2 regions of the Ruminiclostridium herbifermentans genome follow, and region 1 is predicted to be linked to the other one. Evidence: riboswitches for the same ligand, from Rfam matches in the RefSeq annotation. Region 1 holds a riboswitch; the other holds the start of a gene.

The links. A riboswitch is a leader RNA that binds a small molecule or an ion and turns the genes downstream of it on or off. The one in region 1 is predicted to bind glycine.
Region 2: another riboswitch for glycine. It lies ahead of EHE19_RS06360 (pyridoxal-phosphate-dependent aminotransferase family protein); the one in region 1 lies ahead of EHE19_RS14530 (alanine/glycine:cation symporter family protein).

Annotation. Positions count from the first base shown of each region.
Region 1 is NZ_CP061336.1:3,627,392-3,639,660, reverse strand. Features, by position in the region: gene EHE19_RS14565 ([FeFe] hydrogenase, group A) at 1-1,158, opposite strand, end outside; gene EHE19_RS14560 (chloride channel protein) at 1,881-3,134, shown strand; gene alaS (alanine--tRNA ligase) at 3,341-5,953, shown strand; gene asnS (asparagine--tRNA ligase) at 6,131-7,483, shown strand; gene EHE19_RS14545 (DUF6512 family protein) at 7,845-8,372, shown strand; gene EHE19_RS14540 (hypothetical protein) at 8,592-8,768, shown strand; gene EHE19_RS19620 (hypothetical protein) at 8,878-9,024, shown strand; gene sfsA (DNA/RNA nuclease SfsA) at 9,059-9,739, shown strand; glycine riboswitch at 10,379-10,475, shown strand; gene EHE19_RS14530 (alanine/glycine:cation symporter family protein) at 10,599-12,011, shown strand; gene EHE19_RS14520 (hypothetical protein) at 12,243-12,269, shown strand, end outside.
Region 2 is NZ_CP061336.1:1,454,597-1,466,865, reverse strand. Features, by position in the region: gene serA (phosphoglycerate dehydrogenase) at 1-990, opposite strand, end outside; gene EHE19_RS06360 (pyridoxal-phosphate-dependent aminotransferase family protein) at 1,064-2,215, opposite strand; glycine riboswitch at 2,464-2,554, opposite strand; gene EHE19_RS06355 (hypothetical protein) at 2,790-3,029, opposite strand; gene EHE19_RS06350 (diaminopimelate dehydrogenase) at 3,304-4,293, opposite strand; gene lysA (diaminopimelate decarboxylase) at 4,374-5,624, opposite strand; gene EHE19_RS06340 (TrmB family transcriptional regulator) at 5,656-6,345, opposite strand; gene EHE19_RS06335 (hypothetical protein) at 6,506-7,774, opposite strand; gene EHE19_RS06330 (DUF58 domain-containing protein) at 7,775-8,857, opposite strand; gene EHE19_RS06325 (AAA family ATPase) at 9,034-9,978, opposite strand; gene EHE19_RS06320 (sulfite exporter TauE/SafE family protein) at 10,496-10,879, opposite strand; gene EHE19_RS06315 (sulfite exporter TauE/SafE family protein) at 10,912-11,283, opposite strand; gene EHE19_RS06310 (AI-2E family transporter) at 11,935-12,269, shown strand, end outside.

The sequences.
Region 1 (12,269 bases):
CATTTCAACACCTTCGTGAAGTGCTTCTTCAACTTCATATGGCTCAGCAGGCATTTCTTCTTGAGTACGACGATAAATAAGTTTTACAGATTTAGCACCTTTACGAAGAGCTACACGAGCACAGTCAATTGCTGTGTTACCACCACCGACAACAATAGTATCACCTAGCTTTATATCTGCACCTTTTGTTTCTTGTTCGAGATAATTAATACCAAGCCATACTCCTTCTAAATTTTCACCTTCTATGCTCATTGGAGTAGCACGCCATGAACCAATAGCAAGATATACAGCATCGAAGTCCTTATGTAGGTCTTCAAGGTGTATATGTGTTCCAAGAGCTTTTCCTGTCATTATTTTAACGCCTAATTTTTTCATTATATCAATTTCTTTATCTAGAGTAGCCTTTGGAAGACGATATTCAGGAATACCGTATCTCATCATACCACCAGCATGTGGCTGACGCTCAAAAACTGTAACATCATGACCGTTAATAGCACTATAATATGCTGCAGAAAGACCTGATGGTCCTGCGCCTACTATTGCTATTCTTTTACCTGTGCTTGTTTTTTTCTCTGGTAGCCAAGGATTGCCAGTATTCATATCCAAATCGGCAACAAAACGCTTAACATAATTGATTGCAACAGGAGAATCAACAAGATTACGTCTGCATTGTGCTTCACATGGATGAGGACATACACGGCCGCATACTACAGGGAATGGATTTCTGTCTTTAATAACCTTAAGGGCTTCTTCAAAATTACCAATTCTAGCGTGGCGAAGATATGCTTGGATATCTATATTAGCAGGACATGTCATTACACATGGTGCAACACAGTCTGCATTGTGGTCAGATAGCATTTGCTCTAAGCGTATCTTTCTGTAATTTTGCAATTTTTGGGTGTTTGTAAATATGACCATACCTTCTTTTATAGGGGTCTGACAAGCTTTTACTTCTTTTCTTGCATCTTTGTCTTCAACTTCAACGACACATAATCCACAGTTACCATTTGATCTTTCAACTCTTATATCGTAGCAAAGATGTGGAATATGAATATCTTCTTGAAGCAGTGCTTGTAGAATAGTAAGATTGTCATATACTTCTACTTCTCGGTCATTTACAGTAACTTTAATTCGTTTGTGATTTGCAAGTGATTTCATGTTTCCTCCATAATGTTTATTTTATTTAAGATATTATGAAAAAAGGTATTATGAATACCATTGTTTAAAATTTATCAATATACAAAGTATAACAAATATTTTCGAATTAATAAACTATTTTATAAGAGAAAGTATAATTTACGGAGAAAATAAAATGTGGTTTGAAAAATTCAAAGAATTTAGGCTTAAGAGACCTATTACAGCAAATTATAATTGTAAAAGATAGTAGAAATTAATTGTAAAATGATATAATAATTAGTAAATATAATTATCTCAAAACTCCCAGTTGAGAATACAGCTTAAAGCTTAATAACATCAGGAGTGACAGTAAACTAATATTGGTAAAAATTGCTTTCGTTATTATGAGACTCGAAAGTTTACCACGTAAGCCATATACTTTCTGATTATTTTTGTTATATTGTCAATAAACCGGTGATAATATAAAGCATCAATAGATTTTATGGGCGAAAATTGAGTGGTTAGAAATTTTAAAATAGTTAACAAAAGGAGACTAGTTAGATTACTAGATTCAAGAAGATTATATCATTATTAGTTTTAACTTTAATATTGACCAGTACAATATCAGATTAATCATTTGCTATTGATACAAAGACTGTAAAATTTGAATCAGTGGATGTTGGTAACAGGTTTACAATTGCACTAAAGAGTGAAAGTTATAATTGATTACGCTATATATAGCAAAATTGAAGGTTGGATAAAAGATGGACGTAATAAAAATAAAGATTAAATCTGCACTAAATTATATCTTAACATTTTTAAGATGGGTTGTGCTTGCTAGCATTACAGGCTGTGTAGGTGGAATTATAGGAACGGTATTTCATAAAAGTGTTGAATTGGTTACAGAGATAAGATTATCAGATGGATTTATGATATTTTTGCTGCCATTAGGAGGACTTTTAATAGCAATACTTTATAAAAAATGTAATATAAGCGATAACACCGGTACAAATTATATAATCGAATCTATGCGAACAGATGATAAAGTACCTGTTAGAATAGCACCTTTGATATTTGTAAGCACAGTAATAACTCATTTGTTTGGAGGCTCGGCAGGAAGGGAAGGGGCTGCCTTACAGCTAGGAGGTGGAATTGGTTCTCAAATAGGACGAATTTTTCATTTAGATGATAAGGACACAAATGTTATTGTAATGTGTGGAATGAGCAGTGTTTTTTCAGCATTGTTCGGAACTCCATTGACGGCTGCCATATTTGCAATGGGAGTAATAAGTATAGGTATTACGTATTACTCTACATTTTTACCTTGTCTTGTTGCATCAATTGTCTCATATCTGATCTCAATATATTTTGGTATAAAACCTATTAGGTATGTATTGAGTTCTGTACCTGACCTTTCACTTAATTCCATAGGTTATACTGTCTTACTTGCTGCACTTTGTGCATTGCTGAGTATAGTATTTTGTGTAACAATGAGAAAAACAGAAGTCATATTTGAAAAAATAAAGAATAAATACTTACGTATTTTCACAGGTGGTATTTTAGTAGTTTTACTTACTCTTATTGTTGGTATAAGGGATTATAATGGAATTGGTATGGATATAATAGAGAATGCAATGATTGGTAATGCAAATCCAGAAGCATTTTTACTTAAGATTATATTTACAGCTTTAACTATTGGTGCAGGCTATAAGGGAGGAGAAATTGTACCTACATTTTTTATTGGTTCAACATTTGGCTGTACATTTGGAATTATTTTTGGAATTAACCCTGGCTTTTGTGCTGCAATAGGTCTTATTTCACTGTTTTGTGGTGTATTAAATGTACCAATAGCTGCTATTGTTTTAAGTGTAGAAGTATTTGGCTCAGAAGGACTGCTGCTATTTGCTATTGCATCAAGCGTGAGTTACATGCTGTCAGGATACTATAGTTTATACAGAAGCCAAAAAATAATATATTCAAAATTGAAGACTGAATTTATAAATATAAATGCAAAGTGATATAAATTAAGTATAATATGAGGTCCATGCTTCATATGGAGAAAATTAGGGAACAATTACAACATCCACGAAAATAAAAGGCTGTTTTTAAGAGTAAATAATTTGTCAAAACAGGATACAATATGCATTGTTTATTGATATTAAGCGCAGTATATGATATAATTCATAGCTAATTGGGAAGATTTATTTTGATTTGGAGGAGCAATATGTATAAGATTACAAGTGATGAAATCAGAACAATATTTTTGGAGTATTTCCAAAAACATAATCATAAAAAGATATCAGAGTCTTCTGTAATTCCTGAAAACGATCCTACATTATTATTCATTAATTCCGGAATGGCTCCATTAAAGAATTATTTTACTGGAGAAGAGGTTCCACCTGCCAGCAATCTTTGCAATATTCAACCTTGTATTAGAACAATCGATATTGATGATATAGGTGACAGACATCATCTTACTAGCTTTGAAATGTTAGGCAGCTGGTCCTTTAACAACTATTTTAAAGAAGATGCAATTAAGCTTGCCTTTGAATTACTTACAGAAGGCTTTAAAATTCCAAAAGAAAAATTGTACGCTACTGTATTTATGGGTTCGAAGGAATTGAATCTAGAGCCTGATACTGAATCTATTGAAATATGGCAAAAAGTTGGTATGGATAGAAGCCATATTGTTCCTCAGCCCTTTGAAGATAATTTTTGGGGGCCAACTGCTGAAACTGGCCCATGCGGACCTTGTACAGAAGTGTTTTATGATACAGGAGAAGAGTTTGGAGAGGCTTATGTAGAAGGCGGAGTATTTGATACTAAAAAGCGTTACATTGAAATATGGAATGCTGGAGTATTTATGCAGTTAAATAAATTAGCTGATGGAACCTATGAACCACTGAAGTTTAAAAGTGTTGATACAGGTGCAGGCTTAGAGAGACTTACTATGACACTAAATAAGCTTAATTCTGTATATGAGATAGATTCACTTCGCCCAATAGTAGAGATTATAAAGAAGCAGTGTGCAAGCTTAAATCCAGATTCCGATATACCTGAGCAAAAAATTAATATTCTATCAGATCATTTAAGAACAGTTACTATATTATTGGCTGCTGGAGCTGTCCCAAGTAATACAGGAAGGGGATATGTACCACGTAAGCTTATTCGCAAATGCTGTACTATTCTTGCAAAATATAAGATGGACAACTTCAATTTCCAAGAAGTATTAGACAGAGTTATTGAACACTATAAGAAGTATTACAGCCATTTCGAGACTAACAGGAAACAGATACATGATGTATTCAATAAAGAGGTAGAAAGCTATTCTGCTGTTTTAAAGGATGGAACTGCTAGAATCGAGAAAATGTGTGAAGGCAAAACAACTATCTCTGGAAAGGATGCTTTTGTCTTAGTAACTTCTTATGGCTTGCCATTTGACTTTATACAAGATTATGCTGCTGAGCATGGAATGACAATTGATAAGGAAGAGTACGATAATGAAATCAAGCATCACAAAGAAATATCCAAATTAGGTAATAATGAAGAGGGTGGAAGTGGAAACAGCTTGGAAGCACTGAAAGGTATGGCTGCTAATTTCACCAAAACAGTTTTTGTTGGATATGAGGAATTATCATGTACTGGTCATGTAATTGGTATTATTAAGGATAATGAAGAAGTAGAAGCTGCTTTGGCAAATGAACAGGCAATTATTGTAACAGACAAGAGCTGCTTTTATGCTGAGAGCGGTGGACAGATTGCCGATACTGGTGTGATGGATAGCGGTGACATGCAGCTTCAAGTAACTGACGTGAAAAAAGTTGATGATATATTCTTCCATTTTGTAAATATATTAAATGGACAAGCTAGAATTGACCAAACTGTTAATATGAAGGTTGATGCTGAACGCAGAACAAAAATAGAAGCAAATCACTCAGCAGTTCATTTACTGCAAAAGGCATTAAGAATTCATTTAGGAGACAGTGTAAAGCAAGCAGGTTCACTTGTTACAGATGATAGGCTGAGATTTGATTTCCATTGTGACAAGAAGTTAGAAAGTGATGTTTTAGATGCAATTGAAGCAACTGTAAATCAGTTTATCAGTGAGAATTATACCAGAGATGTAAAGGAAACCACATATGAACAAGCTGTAAAAGAAGGTGCTTTGGCTTTCTTTAGCGATAAGTATTCCGACTTAGTTAGAATGGTTTCTTTTGGAGATGTATCAAAGGAACTATGTGGAGGAACTCATATATCGTCAACTGGTAGAATTGGTTTTTGTAAAATAATTTCCGAGGAAAGTGCGGGAAGAGGCATTAGAAGAATAGTTGCACTGACTAGAAAGGAAGCTGTGGCTTATGTTCAGGAAGAACTGAAACTATTAAATGATATTTCTGCAAAATTGAGAGTACCTAAAAAGCAAATTCTCTCTAAATTAGATACATTGGGTACGAAAAAGGAACAACCTATTAATGTAGAATTTTCTGTTATGACTAAGGAACAGATAAGCAAGAAAACAATGCAGGGCGCAAACGGAATTTCTTATATGACAAACGAGTACGCTGCAATGACTGATGAGGTTCGTGATGAAGCAATTCGAGTAGCAGAGATTATTAAAGGAGTAGTTTGCTTCTACAGTATTGCTGATGGCAAGGTTCAATTAACGATTGCTATTGATAAAGAATTATCCAAAACTTGCAATGCAAATGGTGTTATCAAAAAGGCATTAGCATATCTTGATGGTAAGGGTGGAGGTTCTGCTTATCTAGCACGAGGCAGCGGAAATAATGCTAATGGCTTAAAAGATATGCTTGAAAACTTCAAAACATTTTTTTAAGTAGGTTTGATAATTATTGGTAATTATTGTTGAATTAAATTAGTTTGATTACATTGTAATGTTGGTTTGCCTCCATCTTATAAAAAAAGATGTGCAGGCTTGCCAACTTGCTTTGTTTATTTAGAATATATGATTTAATATAGAACACCTAATATTAGTTAGAAAGGAAAGTAAAAAATGTATATTAATGATTTGTACGGTGATCAGAAAGCGAGTATTGGCAAGGAAGTAAAACTTAATGGTTGGATAAGAAATCATAGAAAGCAGAAAAAAATGGGCTTTATTGATTTCTTTGATGGTTCATGTTTTAAATCAATTCAAATTGTATATGAAGATACTTTAGCTAATTTTGATGAAATACAGAGCATTCATATAGGTGCTGCTATTAGCATAGAAGGAACGGTAGTAGTTAGTGCTGTTAATGCTGACAATATTGAGATTAATGCTAGTAATATTATTTTAGTAGGTGATGCACCAGAGGATTACCCTTTACAGCCTAAAAAGCACTCAATTGAATTTTTACGTGAAATAGCGTATTTGCGTCCGCGTACAAGAGTATTTCAAGCTGTGTTTAGAATAAGAAGCTTAGCTTCAATGGCTATTCATGAATATTTTCATAATAAAGGTTATGTTTATGTGCACACTCCAATAATAACAGGAAATGATGCTGAGGGTGCAGGTAATACATTTACTGTTACTTGCTTGGAAAACAATAATTACGAAGAAGATTTCTTTGGTAAGAAAGCATCGTTGGCGGTAACTGGTCAGCTTGAAGGAGAAACCTTTGCAATGGCGTTTGGTAAGATATACACCTTTGGACCTACCTTCAGGGCTGAAAACTCAAACACAAAGACACATGCAGCTGAATTTTGGATGATTGAGCCTGAAATAGCATTTTGTGATTTAAATCAATTAATGGATATTGAAGAAGATTTCTTAAAGAGCATAGTTTCATATATATTGGACAAGGCAAAGGATGAATTGGAATTCTTGCAGGGCTTCACGAAAATTGACTTGTTTAAGCGTTTGGAAAAGTTAAAGGAATCAAAAATTGCAAGAGTTACACATAAAGAGGCAATAGAAATATTAAAAAAGGCACCAAACCAGTTTGTATTTACACCTGAGTTTGGCAAAGACTTAGCTCGTGAGCATGAAAAATATTTAACTGAAGAGTACTTTAATGGACCTGTATTTGTATACAATTGGCCAAAAGATATTAAAGCATTTTATATGTATCAGAATGATGATAATGAGACAGTAGCTGCTGTAGATTTATTGGTTCCAGATGCAGGGGAATTGATGGGCGGAAGCCAAAGAGAAGTAAGATATGACTTGCTTCGTGACAAGATGGAGAAATTAGGAATCAACACCGAGGAAATGTATTGGTATTTGAATCTACGTAAATTTGGTTCTTGTGACCATGCTGGATTTGGAATGGGCTTTGAGAGATTCTTAATTTATGTAACTGGTGTTGATAATATACGTGATGTAATTCCATATCCTAGAACACCAGGCTATTGTGAGTTTTAGAATTTGTTTTAGCCTGTATTGGACAATATTAATATATTTTAGGACTGTATAAAATAAAACTTCATATTTTAATTCAATTATACTCGTGGACATTATAATAACATAAAGACCAATAATACACTCAAATGTGTTATTGGCCTTTTTTTTTGAATTTTCGATTTTTTGAATTTTCGATTTTTTGAATTTTAGATGGTTGATTTTTAAAATTCTTGCATGACCCAATTAGTATTATCATAGGAATTTAAGGGAATACTTGAAGTTAACTTTTCTATGTGAAAATTGTTGGTGTAAACCAATAATGTAAACCTATAAATGGATAGTTGAGCAGATAGTTTAAAAATAATTTAAGGGGGAGTAATTAATGAGCTTTATAAAAAAACATATTGTCGGAGTCCTGTTTACCTTAGTAGCCGGCGCAATTCTGCATTTTGCATATGAATGGTCAGGCAATAATCTAATAGTTGCAATGCTTGCACCTATCAACGAAAGTGTATGGGAGCATTTAAAGATATTAGTTACACCAATGCTTTTTTATTTTGTTATTGAATATTTTACTTATGGCAAAAAAACAGCTAATTTTGTTCCCGTAAGAGTTTTATCAATTATTATAGGTATGCTTGTAATTATTGTTTCATACTATACTTATTCGGGTATTATAGGTAGTAAATATCTTGTCGCAGACATTGGAACTTTTGTTTTGGGAACGCTTGTGGCATACTGGGCTAGCTATAAAATGCTTCAGTCACAATATTTTGGGTCAAAAAAGGCTGATATATTGGGGTGGATAGGTCTGGTATTTTTAATTTTTATAGTTATAATATTTACTTTTTCACCTCCTCATATTGCTCTATTTAAGGATTTTAGTACAGGAGCTTATGGGCTAATATAAAAGGCAGCAAGCTTTTTGATTAAAATTTTTTGCTGGACAAATAGGGTTTATAGTTCAGCCTCATAATATGGATAACTAACTCAACTTTAGGATGGAAAGACAAGAACTGTTCAAGTTTTGATTCTAGACTCTATAAAAGTGCGCTAAAACATAGAGTATTTAAATTATAAATTTTGTGAAGCACGTGCGGGATATTACTATAAAGTTTGATGTGCTTAAATGAAAACAGCACAAGTTCTGAGAAAGCATATGCGGTATATTACTATAGAGTTTGATGTGCTAACTTGTAAATCGTGCAAGTCCAGAGAAGTCATGGGTGATATTACCGAAAAGTTTGATGTGCATGCTTGGAAACAGAACAAGTATAGAGAAAGCATATGCGGTATTTTACTATAGAGTTTGATGTGCTAACTTGTAAATCGTGCATGTATAGAGAAGTCATAGGTGATATTACTGGAAAGTTTGATGTGCATGATTGGAAACAGCACAAGTCCAGAGAAAGCATATGAGGTATATTACTATAGAGTTTGATGTGCTAACTTGTAAATCGTGCAAGCATAGAGAAGTCATAGGTGATATGACTGGAAAGTTTGATGTGCTTAAATGGAAACAGCACAAGTATAGAGTAAGCATATGCGGTATTTTATTGTAAGGGCTGGATTGTTATTAATAGGAGATTACATTAGATGAAATATAAAAACATACACAAAGCAAAATTTATTGAGCGTCCAAATAGATTCATTGCTTATGTTGAAATTGATGGAACCATTCAAATCTGTCATGTAAAAAATACTGGACGATGCAGAGAACTGCTTACGCAGGGGTGCACAGTTTATTTAGAAGAAAGCAGCAATGCAAGCAGAAAAACTAAATACGATTTAGTAGCAGCAGAAAAGGGTAAGTTACTTATAAATCTTGATTCTCAGGCGCCTAATACAGTTGTGAAGGAGTGGCTAGAAGCAGGAGGGCTATTTCCTAATCCTACCTTGATATATTCTGAGAAGAAGCATGGAAATTCTAGAGTGGATTTCTATGTTGAAGCAAAAAAACGTAAAGCATTTATTGAAGTGAAGGGAGTAACCCTGGAAGATAACGGTGTGGCAGCTTTTCCAGATGCACCAACAGAACGAGGAGTGAAGCATTTATATCATTTAATTGATGCTGTGCAAGAGGGATATGAGGCGTATATTATATTTGTTATTCAGTTTAAGCCTGTTAAGTATCTTATACCTAATGATGTAACTCACCTCCAATTTGGTAATGCACTAAGGGAGGCGGCAGCGGCAGGAGTTAAAATTCTAGCATTTGATTGTATAGTAACACCGGACACGCTTAAATTGGATCAAGTGGTGCAGGTTAAATTATGAATGATACGTCCTGTAATCTTGTAATAATAAAAGGTTAGCTTTATATAAAAAATTATTCTATGTCAATAGCTAAGGTAGACTGTGAACTGAAATTTTTGAAGGGCTGATTGCTTTTAACGAGGGATTGGCTTTTTGTATTTGCAGAGTATGCAGAATAATTTAAGCTGACTTTTTATTGATAAATAACGCGGTATTAATATTACTGTGTCTAATCAGTTACCTAATTATATTCAGGCTGTTTGTATTGCTTAATAAATATGATTTTAATATAGCAAAATCAATTGAAGCTGCAAAACAGTACTGCTTTGCTTAATGTCCGCAGCGCTAGCTAAATATCCTAGAAAGTTTGAATTTAAAAGATAATATTTTAGTAAGGCATAGTCATTTCTAACAATTTAGTAAGTTTTAGTTTTCAAAAATCTAAATCAGACAGTGTCAATTTCTACTCCATACTATGATGCTAATATTTGTGAGTTTCCATCGTTATATTATGATGACATTTTTATCTGTGTTCGGCATAGAACATTAAAATTAAAATAATTATAATAAATTATAAAAATCTTTTGCATTATAGCACTAATTATGATAAATTATGTATGCGATTCTACATAAATTTTCTTTTTCCGATTATATGATAGAGAATCGTTCTCTGGAGAGTCCCGTTTGGGCGCCGAAGGTGCAAGGTAGATAATTATTTATTTACCAGTCTCTCAGGCAAAAGGACAGAGCTTATAGCTTAATCCTTTCTCTTTTGGAGGTCAGAACATTTATGTTTTGGCTTTTTTTAGTTCAGAGCAATGTAACTTGTTAAATTGCTTTGTTTTTGATTCAAAATATCAAGAAGGGAATGGTAATGTTAATGTTAGAACAGGTTAGTAGTTTTATTTCATGGTTTGATGGGATTGTGTGGGGTATTCCGCTAATAGCATTGGTTTTATTAGTAGGTATCCAATTCACAATACGCATGGGCTTATTACAGGTTAGGCATCTTCCTAGAGCACTTTACTATATGGTTAAAAATGAAGAAGGTGGAAAGGGAGAGGTTTCAAGCTTTGGAGCACTTTGTACAGCGCTGTCGGCCACTATTGGTACAGGAAATATTGTAGGTGTTGCAACGGCAATTGTAGCAGGTGGACCAGGTGCACTTTTTTGGATGTGGATAGCAGCTTTCTTTGGTATGGCTACTAAATATGCTGAAGGTCTTTTAGCAATTAAATATCGTAAAATCGATGCAGATGGTCATGTTTTAGGTGGACCATTCTATTACATAGAAAATGGTATGGGCAAAAATTGGAAGTGGCTTGCTAAGGCATTTGCATTTTTTGGAGCATGTGCAGGACTTTTAGGTATAGGAACTATGACTCAAATTAATGGAATATCTGATTCGGTTCGCAATTTCTTTGATGCTAATAATGAATGGACTGTTTCTTTGCTGGGTAAAAGCTATTCTTGGACTGTGGTAATAACAGCAGTAGTAGTAACTTTGTGTGCTGGACTTGTTATTATTGGTGGACTAAAAAGAATTGCTTCTGTTTCTCAAGTTGTAGTACCATTTATGGCAATATTTTATGTTATTGCTGCAATTATTGTTATATGTGTAAATTACAAAGCAATTCCAAATGCTCTTGTACAGGTATTTGAAGGTGCATTTGGTCTTAGAGCTGTAGGCGGCGGTGCTTTAGGTGCTATGATGGTTGCGATGCAAAAAGGTATTGCTCGTGGTATTTTCTCAAATGAATCAGGTTTAGGTAGTGCACCAATTGCGGCCGCGGCTGCAAAAACGCACGAACCTGTTCGTCAAGGACTTGTATCCATGACAGGAACCTTTATAGATACAATTATTATCTGTACTATGACAGGTCTATGTATTATAACAACTGGTGCATGGAATATAGGGCTAGAGGGTGCAGCTGTAACACAGAAGGCATTCCAGTCTGGTTTTCCATTTGCTCCTTCTTTAGGTGTATTTATACTTATGCTTAGCCTTGCTTTCTTTGCATTTACAACAATCTTAGGATGGAATTATTATAGTGAGCGTTGCATGGAGTATTTAACTAACGGAAATATGAAGTTCGTACTTGTATACCGTTGGCTTTATATATTAGCTATATTTATGGGACCATTTTTAGCAATCAATGCTGTTTGGGAGATTGCAGATATTTTTAATGGATTAATGGCATTTCCTAATCTTTTAGCTCTACTGGCCCTCAGTGGTGTAGTAGTAGCAGAGACTAAAAAATATTTTGAAAAGGTGAATGAGAGAAAGCTTTAGTAGTAACTAAAAAACCGTTTTGGTTATAATAACTATTGAGACGGTTTTTTTAATGCCTTCTCTATAAAGCATGCAAATGAGAATGCAGCTATCCTATTAAAAGAAGAAGACATAGCGCTTGAAAAGCTGTCAACAGATGTTTCTATCAATAAGAAGAGTTTTTCATTAATAGATGATATTATAGAGAAATTTAACATAAAGTATGCTAATGCGAATCAAGAGCTTAGTGATATGGTTGAAAAATTAAGTTTAGATGAT
Region 2 (12,269 bases), 2.2 Mb from region 1:
TACTTCTTTATTCTTCATTGGAGGCATATTTACAGCTGCTACCATATCACCTCTTAAGGCATCTGCTACCAACTCAGCAACACAAGTACCTACGTTATAATTTGCCTCATCTGTAGATGCACCTAAATGAGGAGTGATAATTACATTGTCAAGTTCAAAAAGCTTGTTTTCGTAATCCTGTTCTTCAGGTTTTTTGTCATAATTAGGCTCAGGATTAAGTACGTCTAACGCCGCTGCTGCAACCTTACCAGATTTAATACCATTGTATAAGGCATCTTCATTAACAAGTCCTCCTCTAGCTGCATTAACTATTCTAACGCCGTCTTTACAAAGCTTTATTTGCTCCTCATTAATCATATTAATAGTTTCAGCTGTCTTTGGAGTGTGAATAGTAATCAAATCTGCCTGCTTCAGCAATTCCTCAAGAGTTTCACATCTTTCCACTCCAAGCTTTTTGAATTTTTCATCAGTAATATATGGGTCGTAAGCTATAGCTCTCATATTTGAGCCCTTTAGCTTTGTAGCAACAATCGAACCTATTCTTCCTAATCCGATAACACCTACTGTTTTCTGATCTAACTCATTTCCTAAGAACCTATTTCTTCTGAAATCCTTTTTTTCCTTTCCAGCCCAATGAGCCTGAGGAATATTTCTAAAAATAGCATAAGCCAAGCCAACAGCCAACTCAGCTGCTGCCATACTATTGCTCTCTGGTGTATTAACTACAATAATACCTCTTTTTGTACATGCAGGAAGATCTATATTATCTACACCATTACCCGCACGACCTACAACCTTTAGTTTTGTTCCTTTATTCAAAAGTTCTTCGTTAATTCTTGTTACACTTCTTACAATAATTGAATCATAATTTTCTATTATTTCAAGCAATTCTTCATGAGAAATTCCATACTTAACATCAACCTCATGACCGTCTTTTCTAAGGTGCTCAATACCATCATCTGCTATTCTTTCTGTTACTATTACCTTCATAATTTAATTACCTCCTAGTAATTTCTTTAATAATTAAACCTTTTAATTAACCATCCTTTGTTTAACACAGTACTTACTGTAAAGCCTTCTGCACTGCTCCTACTGAAACACCCATTTCTACCTTGTAGCCTGCATCACTTAAAGCATATTCTAAAGCTGCAAAAGTCTTAATTAAATCTAGACCATCTGTATATCCGCAATGTCCAATTCTGAAAATTTTACCCTTTAAATCTTTTTGTCCTCCAGTTATCATAATATCGTACTTCAGATTTAAAGTTTTAATTACTTTTGCAATATCTATACCCTCAGGTGCCTTAACAGCAGTAATTATGTATGAAGAAACATCTTGATTTGGAAGCAATTCCAGTCCAAGAGCCTTAACACCTGCCTGAGTTGCTAATGCAAGCTTTTTATGTCTTGCATAAACATTTTCTAATCCCTCTTCTTTAATCATCTTCAGCGCTTCTGCCTGCGCCATCATAATTGTGATAGCTGGTGTGTATGGTGGATTTTCTCCTGCCTTCATCAATCCCTTTTTGTACTTTTTGAAGTCCCAATAAAACTTTGGTAATTTTGAGTTTTCTACAGCATCCCATGCCTTATCACTTAATCCTACAAAAGCTAATCCTGGAGGTGCCATCAATGCCTTTTGAGAACCTGTAACAACAACATCCAATCCCCAATTATCCATTTGAAGTTCTAGTCCACCTAATGAACTAATTGCATCAACTACCAACAATCTCTTTGTGTCTTTAGTTAGCTTTCCAATTGCTTCAATATCATTTGTAACACCTGTAGAAGTCTCATTATGTGTAACTAAAATAGCCTTTATTTCATTGTCTACATCTTCATCCAATATTTTTTTTACATCATTAACATTAACAGCTTCTCCCCAATTAACTGCTAACTTCTTAACATTAAGACCAAAAGTTTTAGCTATGTCTGCAAATCTATCTCCAAAGTTTCCTACACTTATAGCCAATACTGTATCTCCGGGTGAGAAAAGATTTACTACTGCTGCTTCCATACCTCCTGTTCCTGATGACGCCAATACTAATACAGGATTCTTAGTTTGAAATACAAATTTTAAATCCTCTTCCAACCCATCAAATATAGCTTCAAATTCCTTTGTTCTGTGATGAATTATTTGTCTTCTCATAACCTCCAACACTCTTGGTGGAATCATTGTAGGTCCCGGTGTCATAAGTAATTTTTCTTTTTCCATTATTATATCCTCCAATATATTATCAAATAATTTAATAAACGTTAGTTATCTCTGTAAAAAACACAACAGCGGGACTTAGCCACTTATGCATTTAGCTTAACAATAAATATTGCAGCTACATAAATCAAATATTTTTTGTAATAAAATAACAAAAAGCCAAATAATAAATATTTGACCTCTCAAAATGCACATTAAAAAATGCTTGCAAGCTTACATTGCTTATGCAACACAAAAACAATGCTACCGCATTTTATAACTCTGTCCTTTTGCCTGAGAGATTAAGCTTTCAAAAGCTCTTGCCCCTTCGGCGCCGTCATTGGTCTCTCCAGAGGTCCGTCCTGTTGTAGTCTCTATGACCTGAGAGTGCTACTCCTTCGGTGAGTTTTATTAATAATAAAACATCTCTCCCACAACAATCATCCGCAATATTCAGTTATAGAATAAATTAATTATATTTAAATTAACAATTCATGTCAAGAAAATGTCAACTTTTTATTCTTTATTTTTTAGAATAAAAATTGAGTGAAGCAAAATAATTCTTCACTCAATCTCATCAACAAAACACAATATTTGATTATTCAGTTTTCATGGCTTCTAACTGACCAATCAGTTTATTCCACATAGGCTTTGGAGCCTTCTCTTTAAATGCTTGAAGAACTAATTCTTCAGTTATTTCATTTACGTTGTTTTTGCTAAGCCATGCTTCTACTTCACGCTTAACAGTAGATTTAAAAATTGAAGGAACAGCATCAAGAATTGTATTAAACATTTTTTGGCTATTTCCCTTCCAAGTTACATTATCCAAACTTCCCATCATTGCCTCCTACTTCTGACCACTTAATGGTCATCATTAATGAAGAAACTGTTGTTACTGGCACTGGATTATCTATAGTGCCAAGCAAAAAGAGCTTGAACTATTTTACTTTGTTCAACAAACTCTATTACATTTATATGCAATGACAAAAAATTTGTTCCTATTATTTTTAATAAAGCTATTCACGTTCTCTTAGAGGACATAACTCGTTGATAATGTTTGACATCTACAATTTAAGCTATTAATTTAAGCTATTTAAGTAGCATCATTAAAACTATAGAAGTTCTTTAATCAGTTCAGCATGGCTTTTTGCTGACAAGTATGACAATGGAACATCGAATACTGTCTTAGCACCAAAGCTTGCTTCTTTGTTCATTCTAACTGCTGCCCTTGCATATGCTACAAGAACATTTCCTGTAAATTCAGGATTGCTGTCTAGTTTAATTGCAAATTCTACAATGTGATTATTCTCATTCTCAAAGCCAGACTTTCCGCTTCTGAATACAAAACCACCGTGAGGCATCTTTGAATGGTCCCTCTTTAACTCTTCTTCAGTAATAAAATGTACAATTGTATTATAATCTGCAAAATAGTTTGGCATATTTTTGATATCAGCTTCTATTTTAGCCTTGTCTGCTCCATCTTCAGCAACAACAAAGCACTCTCTTATATGCTTTTGTCTTGTTGTCAATTCAGGATTGCTGCCTCTTCTTACACTGCTGATTGCTTCATCTATTGGCACTGTGTATTGAATAGCACTTTTTACTCCAGCTACTCTCCTAATAGCATCTGAATGGCCTTGACTAACGCCTTTTCCCCAGAAAGTATAATCATTACCCACTGGTAATATTGCACCAGAGATCATTCTTATCATTGAGAACAAGCCTGGATCCCAGCCTACAGAAATAATGCCTGTTTTCTTTGCAGCAGAAGCAGCATTATTTATTTTCTCAAAATACTCAGGAATCTTTGCATGAGTATCAAAACTATCTACAATATTAAACATTGCAGCAAATTCAGGTCCCTGTACTGGCAAATCAGTTGCAGAGCCTCCGCATAAAATCATTACATCGATGTCATTTACATATTTACTTGCATCCTTAATTTCAACTACCTTAACATTAGGAGTTTTAACAGTTATACTTTCAGGTGCTCTTCTAGTGAAAACAGCGACCAACTCAGTATCAGCATTTTGCTTTATAGCCGCTTCAACTCCTCTTCCAATATTTCCGTATCCTACAATACCTATTCTAATTTTGCTCATCGTTCTACCCCTTATTTAAAAAATTATATTTTAAATCAACTTAAAAATTGTAAAAAAATTGATTTAATTAATATTTTGCATTAAACATTAAACGGTGCAATCAAATCTTCAAAGGTATCTCTGCGTCTAATGAGCACCGCATCACCATTTTCTTTTATAAGAATCTCAGCAGGTCTTAATCTCATATTGTAGTTTGAACTCATAGCAAACCCATAAGCACCTGCATCCATAATACCTAAAATATCGCCTTCTTTTATTACTGGTAAAACTCTATCTTTTGCAATAATGTCTCCGCTTTCGCAGATATTTCCTACTACTGTTACTTCCTCTGTATCGTCTTCATTTAATGGTTTTCCATTCCTATATACTTCTATATCGTGGTGTGAATCATACATTACAGGTCTTGCCAAAACATTAAACCCAATATCTGTACCTACATACTTATGTGCATAATTGTTTTTAGTAGCATAAACGGTTCCCAATAGTACTCCACATTCTGCTACAATATATCTTCCTGGTTCAGATTTGAACAATATCTTTTTGCCATATTTGTCAGTCCACTCTTCTAAAACCTTAGAAAGCTTTTCTCTAAAGCTAACCAAATCTAATGCTGCCTGTCCTTCTTGCTTTTTATAAGGTATTCCAAATCCTCCACCCATATCAACAAACTCTATATCCTCAAACTGCTCTGCTACTGCTAGTATAGATTTTACTCCCTCAATATATGAATCACCTTCCATAAACAGTGAACCAATATGCTGATTTACCCCACATATTTTAAGGTTATACTTTTTAGCAATTTCTTTTACCTGCTCAACACAATCAATATTTACACCAAACTTTGTTTTCTTACCGGCAGTGACAACCTTCTCATGGTGTCCAGCCCCAACTCCAGGATTAAATCTTATGGCTGCCTTCCCGCCTGGATTAATTTTTCCTAAAAGTTCAAGCTGAGAAAGTGAATCCACGCTTACCAAAACTCCATTATCAACTGCATATTTTAGTTCTGCTTCTGATACGTTGTTTGGCACAAAAAACAGTTCTTCTGGCTTGTAACCTGCATATAAAAGCAGCTGAATTTCTCCTGCGGACATAGCATCTGCTCTTAGTCCTTCTTCTCTTACAATTTTAATTATCTGTAGATTTGAGTTTGCCTTAATAGAATAATTTGGTATGAAGTGAGGATAGTCAACCAAATTCTTCATGTCCTTACAACGCTGCCTTAATATTTTCTCGTTGTAAACATATAATGGACTTCCAAATTCCTTTATCAGTTTTTCAGGATTTGAGTTTCCAAAAAAATTTGTTTTCGTTGAATAGTATTCAGTCATTTTAACCTCCACATAATAATCATTTTTTAAGTTAAATTATCTTGTTATCAATCAGTTTAATCTCATTTTTCAATGAATCCTTAATTAAATCAACCAAGTTGTTGTTCATTGAAAATAAACCAGTTGAATTTTCTCCGCTTAGTTGTCCTGTGAAAACATTTGCCGAATCAGTTATAAGTCTAATACTTCCGTAATTCATTTGTGACTTATAGCAAGTCATACCTTCAAATTGGACACCCTCCGATGTAATTATAACAACCTTCAAACCACGCTTTTGAGCCGACTTGAGTTCCTCAATTACATAATCAAGGTGCTCTCTTGAAATTGAAATATAAATCCTATATTGTGCATAATTAATCAAATTTTTAATTTTATTAATTATTTGCTCATCACCGTTAATTGTTATAAATGTATCCTTTGATTTATTAACCTGTGGTATTTCCTCTTCAATAACCTTAATTACTTTATTAAACTTTCTCTTGATATTTTCAGCCAGTTCATTTGAATCTACAGGAGCATACTTTAAGGTCTCTCCATTAATTTTATAAGCTCCGCCTTTATCTGAAAGTCCTGCTAATCCTAGATATGCATTTGACCTTGAAATACCGGTTAATTTAGAAGCTTCATATCCTGTCAATTCACCTTCTCTGCACAAAGTAACATAAAGTATTGATTCATGCTTTGTAAAGCCTGCCTGCATTAAAGCCTCTATAACATCCATTTCAGCTATCCTTTCATCAAAAATCAAGTAAGTTGATAATTAAACACTGCTCATAAAAATAGTGGTTCTATATAAAACCACTATAAACCATTCTTATATTCATGTCAATAATATTTTTTTTTATAATTTACTCCTAATGCAAAGTCACATACGTTAATTATTATCTAATCAGCTTATCTTCTAGCATATGCAGTTCCTCTGGCATTGGTTCAGCTTCTCCATAACGCGCAACGCCATAACATTTTGCCATTAAAGCATTGAAATCACTTGTTTCTGGCAACTTATCAGACATACCCCTGCAAATTTCCTCTGAGGTTGATGACTTGCTTATTTGTACACCTTCTTGCTGAGCTTTATCCTTATAATATTTAAAAAGTCTTCTGGTTTTTGCTATACCGTTTGGCAGCTTATTATATGGTATTTCTCTGACAAACAAGTCTTCAGCCCTCTGACGAATTTTATTTAGCAAATTATTTATATTTTTATTATATAGACTTTGTTTTTCATCAATATGGCCATCCTCATAATATCTTTCTACTGATTGTTCTCCTTTTTTGAACCAGTTAATAATTTTTTTGACCATTGCAAGTAAAGCTTTAAAAATCGAATAAATCACAAAACCTATAAAAGCTATTGTTATTATCAAAATTAACACTTCAGTAATGGCTTGAATTATTCGCCCTAATAATGATTGCTCTGCCTGCTCCATTTGTAATGGCATATTAGGCTGACTTGTACCAGAAATTTCTCCGCTTTCTGCTATTTCAAAGATTTCCCCAAACTTTTTAATAATCTCTGCAATAATATTGATAATTAATTTATATATATTTTGAACCTGTCCTATGGCACTTATCGAAAATAAAATAATCAAAGTAGCAATTGCAAATATTCTATTATTTTTGCGTTGGGTGCTTCCAATGCCCATATTATTACTGCCAAACCTGCGTGAATCATCAGTTTGTTTTATTATAAGGAGAACTACTGACGCAATTGCAGATATAAATACAGTTATATTGCTATACTTTGCAGAAATATCAGCTAAGCCCTTAGTAGCTATAAAAGACAGCAGTATATTGTAAACGAATGCAGCAGCTACAATTTGTACTGCCATACTTCTAATAGGATTCATTTCTTTCTTTACCCTAGTAAAAATAAATATACAGATTGCTGCTAATATAATCATGAATAAATTTAAATTTCCCGATATTATACATGCAAATATAATTGAGCAAGCAGCAGAAATAATTCTATATATAATGGAATTTATTTTTAATTGGCATAAAAAACATGCAGCAACAGTTACAATACATAAACCAAGTGACAGCAAAAAAGCATTCTCAGGTGCAATAAATAATTGAAAAATTGTAAAGCTTATTGGAGTGAAAGCTAAGCAGCCAAGCAAATTTGTCAATAAAAATAAAACTGACATTTACGCCACCTCACTTTCTGCGATAACCCATTTTTCCACTTGATGACCATTGCGACGCAATTCTAATATCTCTTCCTCAATGCTTTCATCAGTATAAAGAGATACTATCAAAATATCTGTATCTTTTGAAATTGTATTTTTCATAGACCTTATCATTGTATGGAAGGAAACAGCTCTGCTAAGCTGCAGCTTTGCCATAGCCTCAAGTATAGTGTATAGCTGTGAATTGCTGCAACGGCTTGGTATATTCACAAATTCTTTTTCCTCCCTAAAATGACCATTTGTGCAAAAGCCTGTCGCAATACCCTGTTTTATTGTTTTTTCAACTATAGCTGCACAGAAATGAATACCATATTCAATTTTCTTACTTTCCTCTTCATTAGGAAACAAATCCTGTCTATTACTTGTATCAATATTGAAAAGTATCATTATATTTGAGTTTGCAGAATAATCATATTTGTATACTTGAAGTCGATTTGTTCTTGCAGATGCCTTCCAATTTATCGAAGACATAGGGTCTCCCGTCTGATATTCACGAACTCCTGCAACTAGAAATGGGTCTGGGTTTATAAAACGGCGTATTACTACATCACCCTGCAACGAATGAAAGCACTGAAGCACTTTATCCTCACTTAGCGGATTGGGATAAACTAATAATCTTGTTTCTCTATTATATGTAACAATTTTAGACATCAATCCAAATATGTCACCAGCAGTAATTGTTACATTTCCCACGTTATAATCTCCCCTTGACAGACAAGTTATTTCATGAGTTCTCTTGATTCTATAAAAAGGCATTATAGAAAATACGCTTCTATGGTATCCACCTTGAGAGGTTTGCATGTTTTTTATGCTGCCAAAACTTAAATTGGGATTAATAAACGACTCTGCCTTCATCCATGCTATAGGAAGAAAATTGTTATTTTCTATTTCCTCAAACATTAATACTTTTTCACCTTCAAATACGGCTCTTTCTGATAATGTTCTTTTATATGTCATTCCTCTCAGGTTAAAAAATTTATATAACAAAACTTCAATAATAACTATTAAAGGCAAGGTAAGTGCAATTTGTAAAAAAAGCATAAGACCTCCTTGTAAAATCTATAAAATTTGCTTGCTTCCTAAAAAACCTTATACATACACAGTGCTTTTTTATGTGCATTTTTAGCGTGCTTTTTTATGATGCCTTTTCCAAGCAGCAAAACCCACAAATGTTTTTGACAATTTTATTAACAATGCTTTTTATCATCAAACTCTGTTTATTCAAGAGGTACTTCTGTATGCTCTATAATGTCCTTAATTATCTTTTCACCAGCATTAATATTTTGACCTGAAAGGCCCTTGGGTATTATTCTATGAGCCAATACTGGCACTGCCATTGCTTTCACATCATCAGGAGTAACAAAGCTTCTTCCACTTATCAATGCCTTCACCTGAATAGCCTTAAGCAGTGCTAAAGAACCTCTTGGGCTAATGCCTAAGTGTACACTTGAATGCCTTCTTGAGGCTTCTGTAATTTTAGTTATATACTCAAAAATATCATCGGATACTTTTACTGTTGAGTAAATTTTTGAAGCTTCTACAATATCTTGAGAAGAAACTACAGCCTTTAACTCTGTCAGTGGACTTTTTTCTTTAAATCTCTTTAGGATGTCTATTTCAGATTTACTATTTGGATAGCCCATTGAGGTTTTAATTAAAAATCTATCTAATTGAGCTTCAGGCAATGGAAAAGTTCCTTGGATTTCTACTGGATTCTGAGTTGCGACAACAAGAAATGGAAGATATAATTCCTTTGTTTCACCATCTATTGTAACCTGCTTTTCCTCCATACATTCTAACATAGCAGACTGAGTACGTGGTGTAGCACGATTAATTTCATCTGCTAACACAATATTTGCAAAAATTGGGCCCGGTCTGAATGTAAACTTGTTTTCTTTTTGATTATAGAAATTAATGCCTGTAACATCTGATGGAAGAAGGTCTGGAGTAAACTGTATTCTTCTAAAATTGCAATCAATTGATGCTGCTAACGCTCTGGCAAATACTGTTTTTCCTGTTCCAGGAACATCCTCTAGAAGCATGTGTCCGCCTGTAATTACACAAATCAATGATAAATCTATTATGTCTTCTTTATCAACAATAACCTTTGAAACATTTTCTCTTATTTTTTCTGCTATTAATCCTATATCCTTTAGTTCCATAATATTATACACACCCTTCACTTTTTTCCTAATTATAACATATTAAAGAAAAATTTAAGGGTTTAATGTTGTTCAATTACGTATTAAATATTGTCATTATTACTCCTTCAACATTCCAAATTGTTATAACGCCTTTATTCAAAATGAAATTTTTCCATTGTAGTAAAATTTCATAGCATCAGCGGCGTTTCAACAAGGCACAAGCCTTTTTACCATCTTAAACAAAGTAGTTCCCACCACCTTTATAATCAGGGGACTTTTTCTTGCTTTGTTATATATTTGCTATAATTTGTATAATTATGTTCAATAGTATTTAAAAATAACTGTACTGCGAACGTCGCCAGCTTAGAATAATTTATAATTTATGTTCATTCAAAATATTTTAATACTATGATAACTCTCCCTGCACTAATAGACTTTATGTGTTGAAAGCTGAGATAGTAAAATTGTGATTAGTGCTATTCCTTCTAGTCAAATATCATTTTACCCTGCCAAATGTAATTGTCTCTTTCTATATTTATCTCTTTCTCTCTTTTTTTAGATGCTTTTTAACTTTAGGTTTGCCAAACAATTCATATATCCCCATAGCAAGCAAAAACACACCGAACACCTTTCTCAATATACTTCCATCCATTGAAAGAGCAATATTTGAACCTATAACTGCTCCTCCTAATCCCAAAAGCAAAATAGGTATTCCAGTTTTGAAATCCACATTTTTATTTTTTATATGAATCACAAGAGCTGCTATAGCAGTGGGAATAAAAAATAACAAATTTACACTCTGCGCCACATGTTGTTCAGGTTTAACAAAAAAAACAAGGGCAGGTATTAGAATCGTACCTCCACCTATTCCCATTCCGCTTACTATTCCTGCTGCTAAACCAATCAGTACAACTATCATTGAGCATTTCCCGCTTTCCTAATCTATAAAATTTAAAAAATCATTTTAAAAGCTGCAATTATAATAAACACTCCAAATATCTTTCTAAGTAATGATGACGGGCATTTATTTAATAAAAATGCTCCTATTGCACCGCCAATAACTCCACCCGTCATGGCCTTCCAAGTTATATTCCAATCCACATAATTGTTTGATAAATAAAAGTATGCGCTCACTAATGTTAATGGAAATATAATGAGCAAGGCTGTTGCATGAGCCTTATGCTCCTCTTCCTCAAGCAAAAACACCATAGCAGGAACAGCTATAGTTCCTCCGCCCGAACCAAAAAGCCCATTTGCTATCCCAGCAGCAAGTCCAATTCCAATATATTTTATAATTTTTATGGTTCTTTTTGAATCAGCCATTTATCCTTTTCCTTTAATAATCTTTATACATAAAAATAGTTTTCAACTTTCCCGCAAAAATCTTTTGATCTATCTTATCAATGGTCTGTTGCAAAAACAACTCGAAAGTATACTTTTTGCTTACATGGTGAACTCTAGAACTAGTATGGGTTGTGTTTATTTAAATTGTATAGGTTGTGTTTACTTAAATAGTTTGGCTCAGTATTTTAGCAGCCTATCACATTCACCATCCATAGTTCATGGTAGTTATTATTCCCTATTATCCGCATAACATAAATAATAATATTTCATGGTATTTATGATACCTATTTCAACATAAAATATATTATTTAGCCTTTGCTGTGTGTGGAAGCGGAGCGGATGGCAGATTTTAAATTCAACATAAAATACATTACTCAACCTTTGCTGTGTATGGAAGCAGAGTAAACGGCAAATTTTAATTCATAATAAAATATATTACATAGCTTTTGCAGATAAAATCTTTAGATACAGACTTTTTTGTTGCAAAAGTCGCAATATTATTTGAATATTATTTGAATACTACTTGAATATTATTGCCAAATTCTATAACCCTTGTATATTTTGCCATTACAAATTATAATTTAATGTGTATGACAAGGGTAAAACCAATTAATTTAATATGAGGTGTATATGGAAAACAATAGTAATAACGGTGTTAATGCCAATAAAAGCAGTGCAGGCACCTACAATTTTCTTTATGGTAAGTTTTTTAGATACGGCTGTTATCTTTTGTTGGGTTTATTGATAATCTTTATGTTCGGAAAAATTGATTTCTTCATTTCTCCAATAAAGAGTTTTATTTACTCAATAATCTTCCCCCTTCTATTCGGAGGAATACTTTATTATGTTTTAAGACCACTTGTACGTTTGCTTGAAAAAATAAAACTTCCACGTATTTTGGCTGTAATAATGTCATTTTTAATTGTACTTTTCATGTTAACTTTATTTTTTACGTATACAGGTGC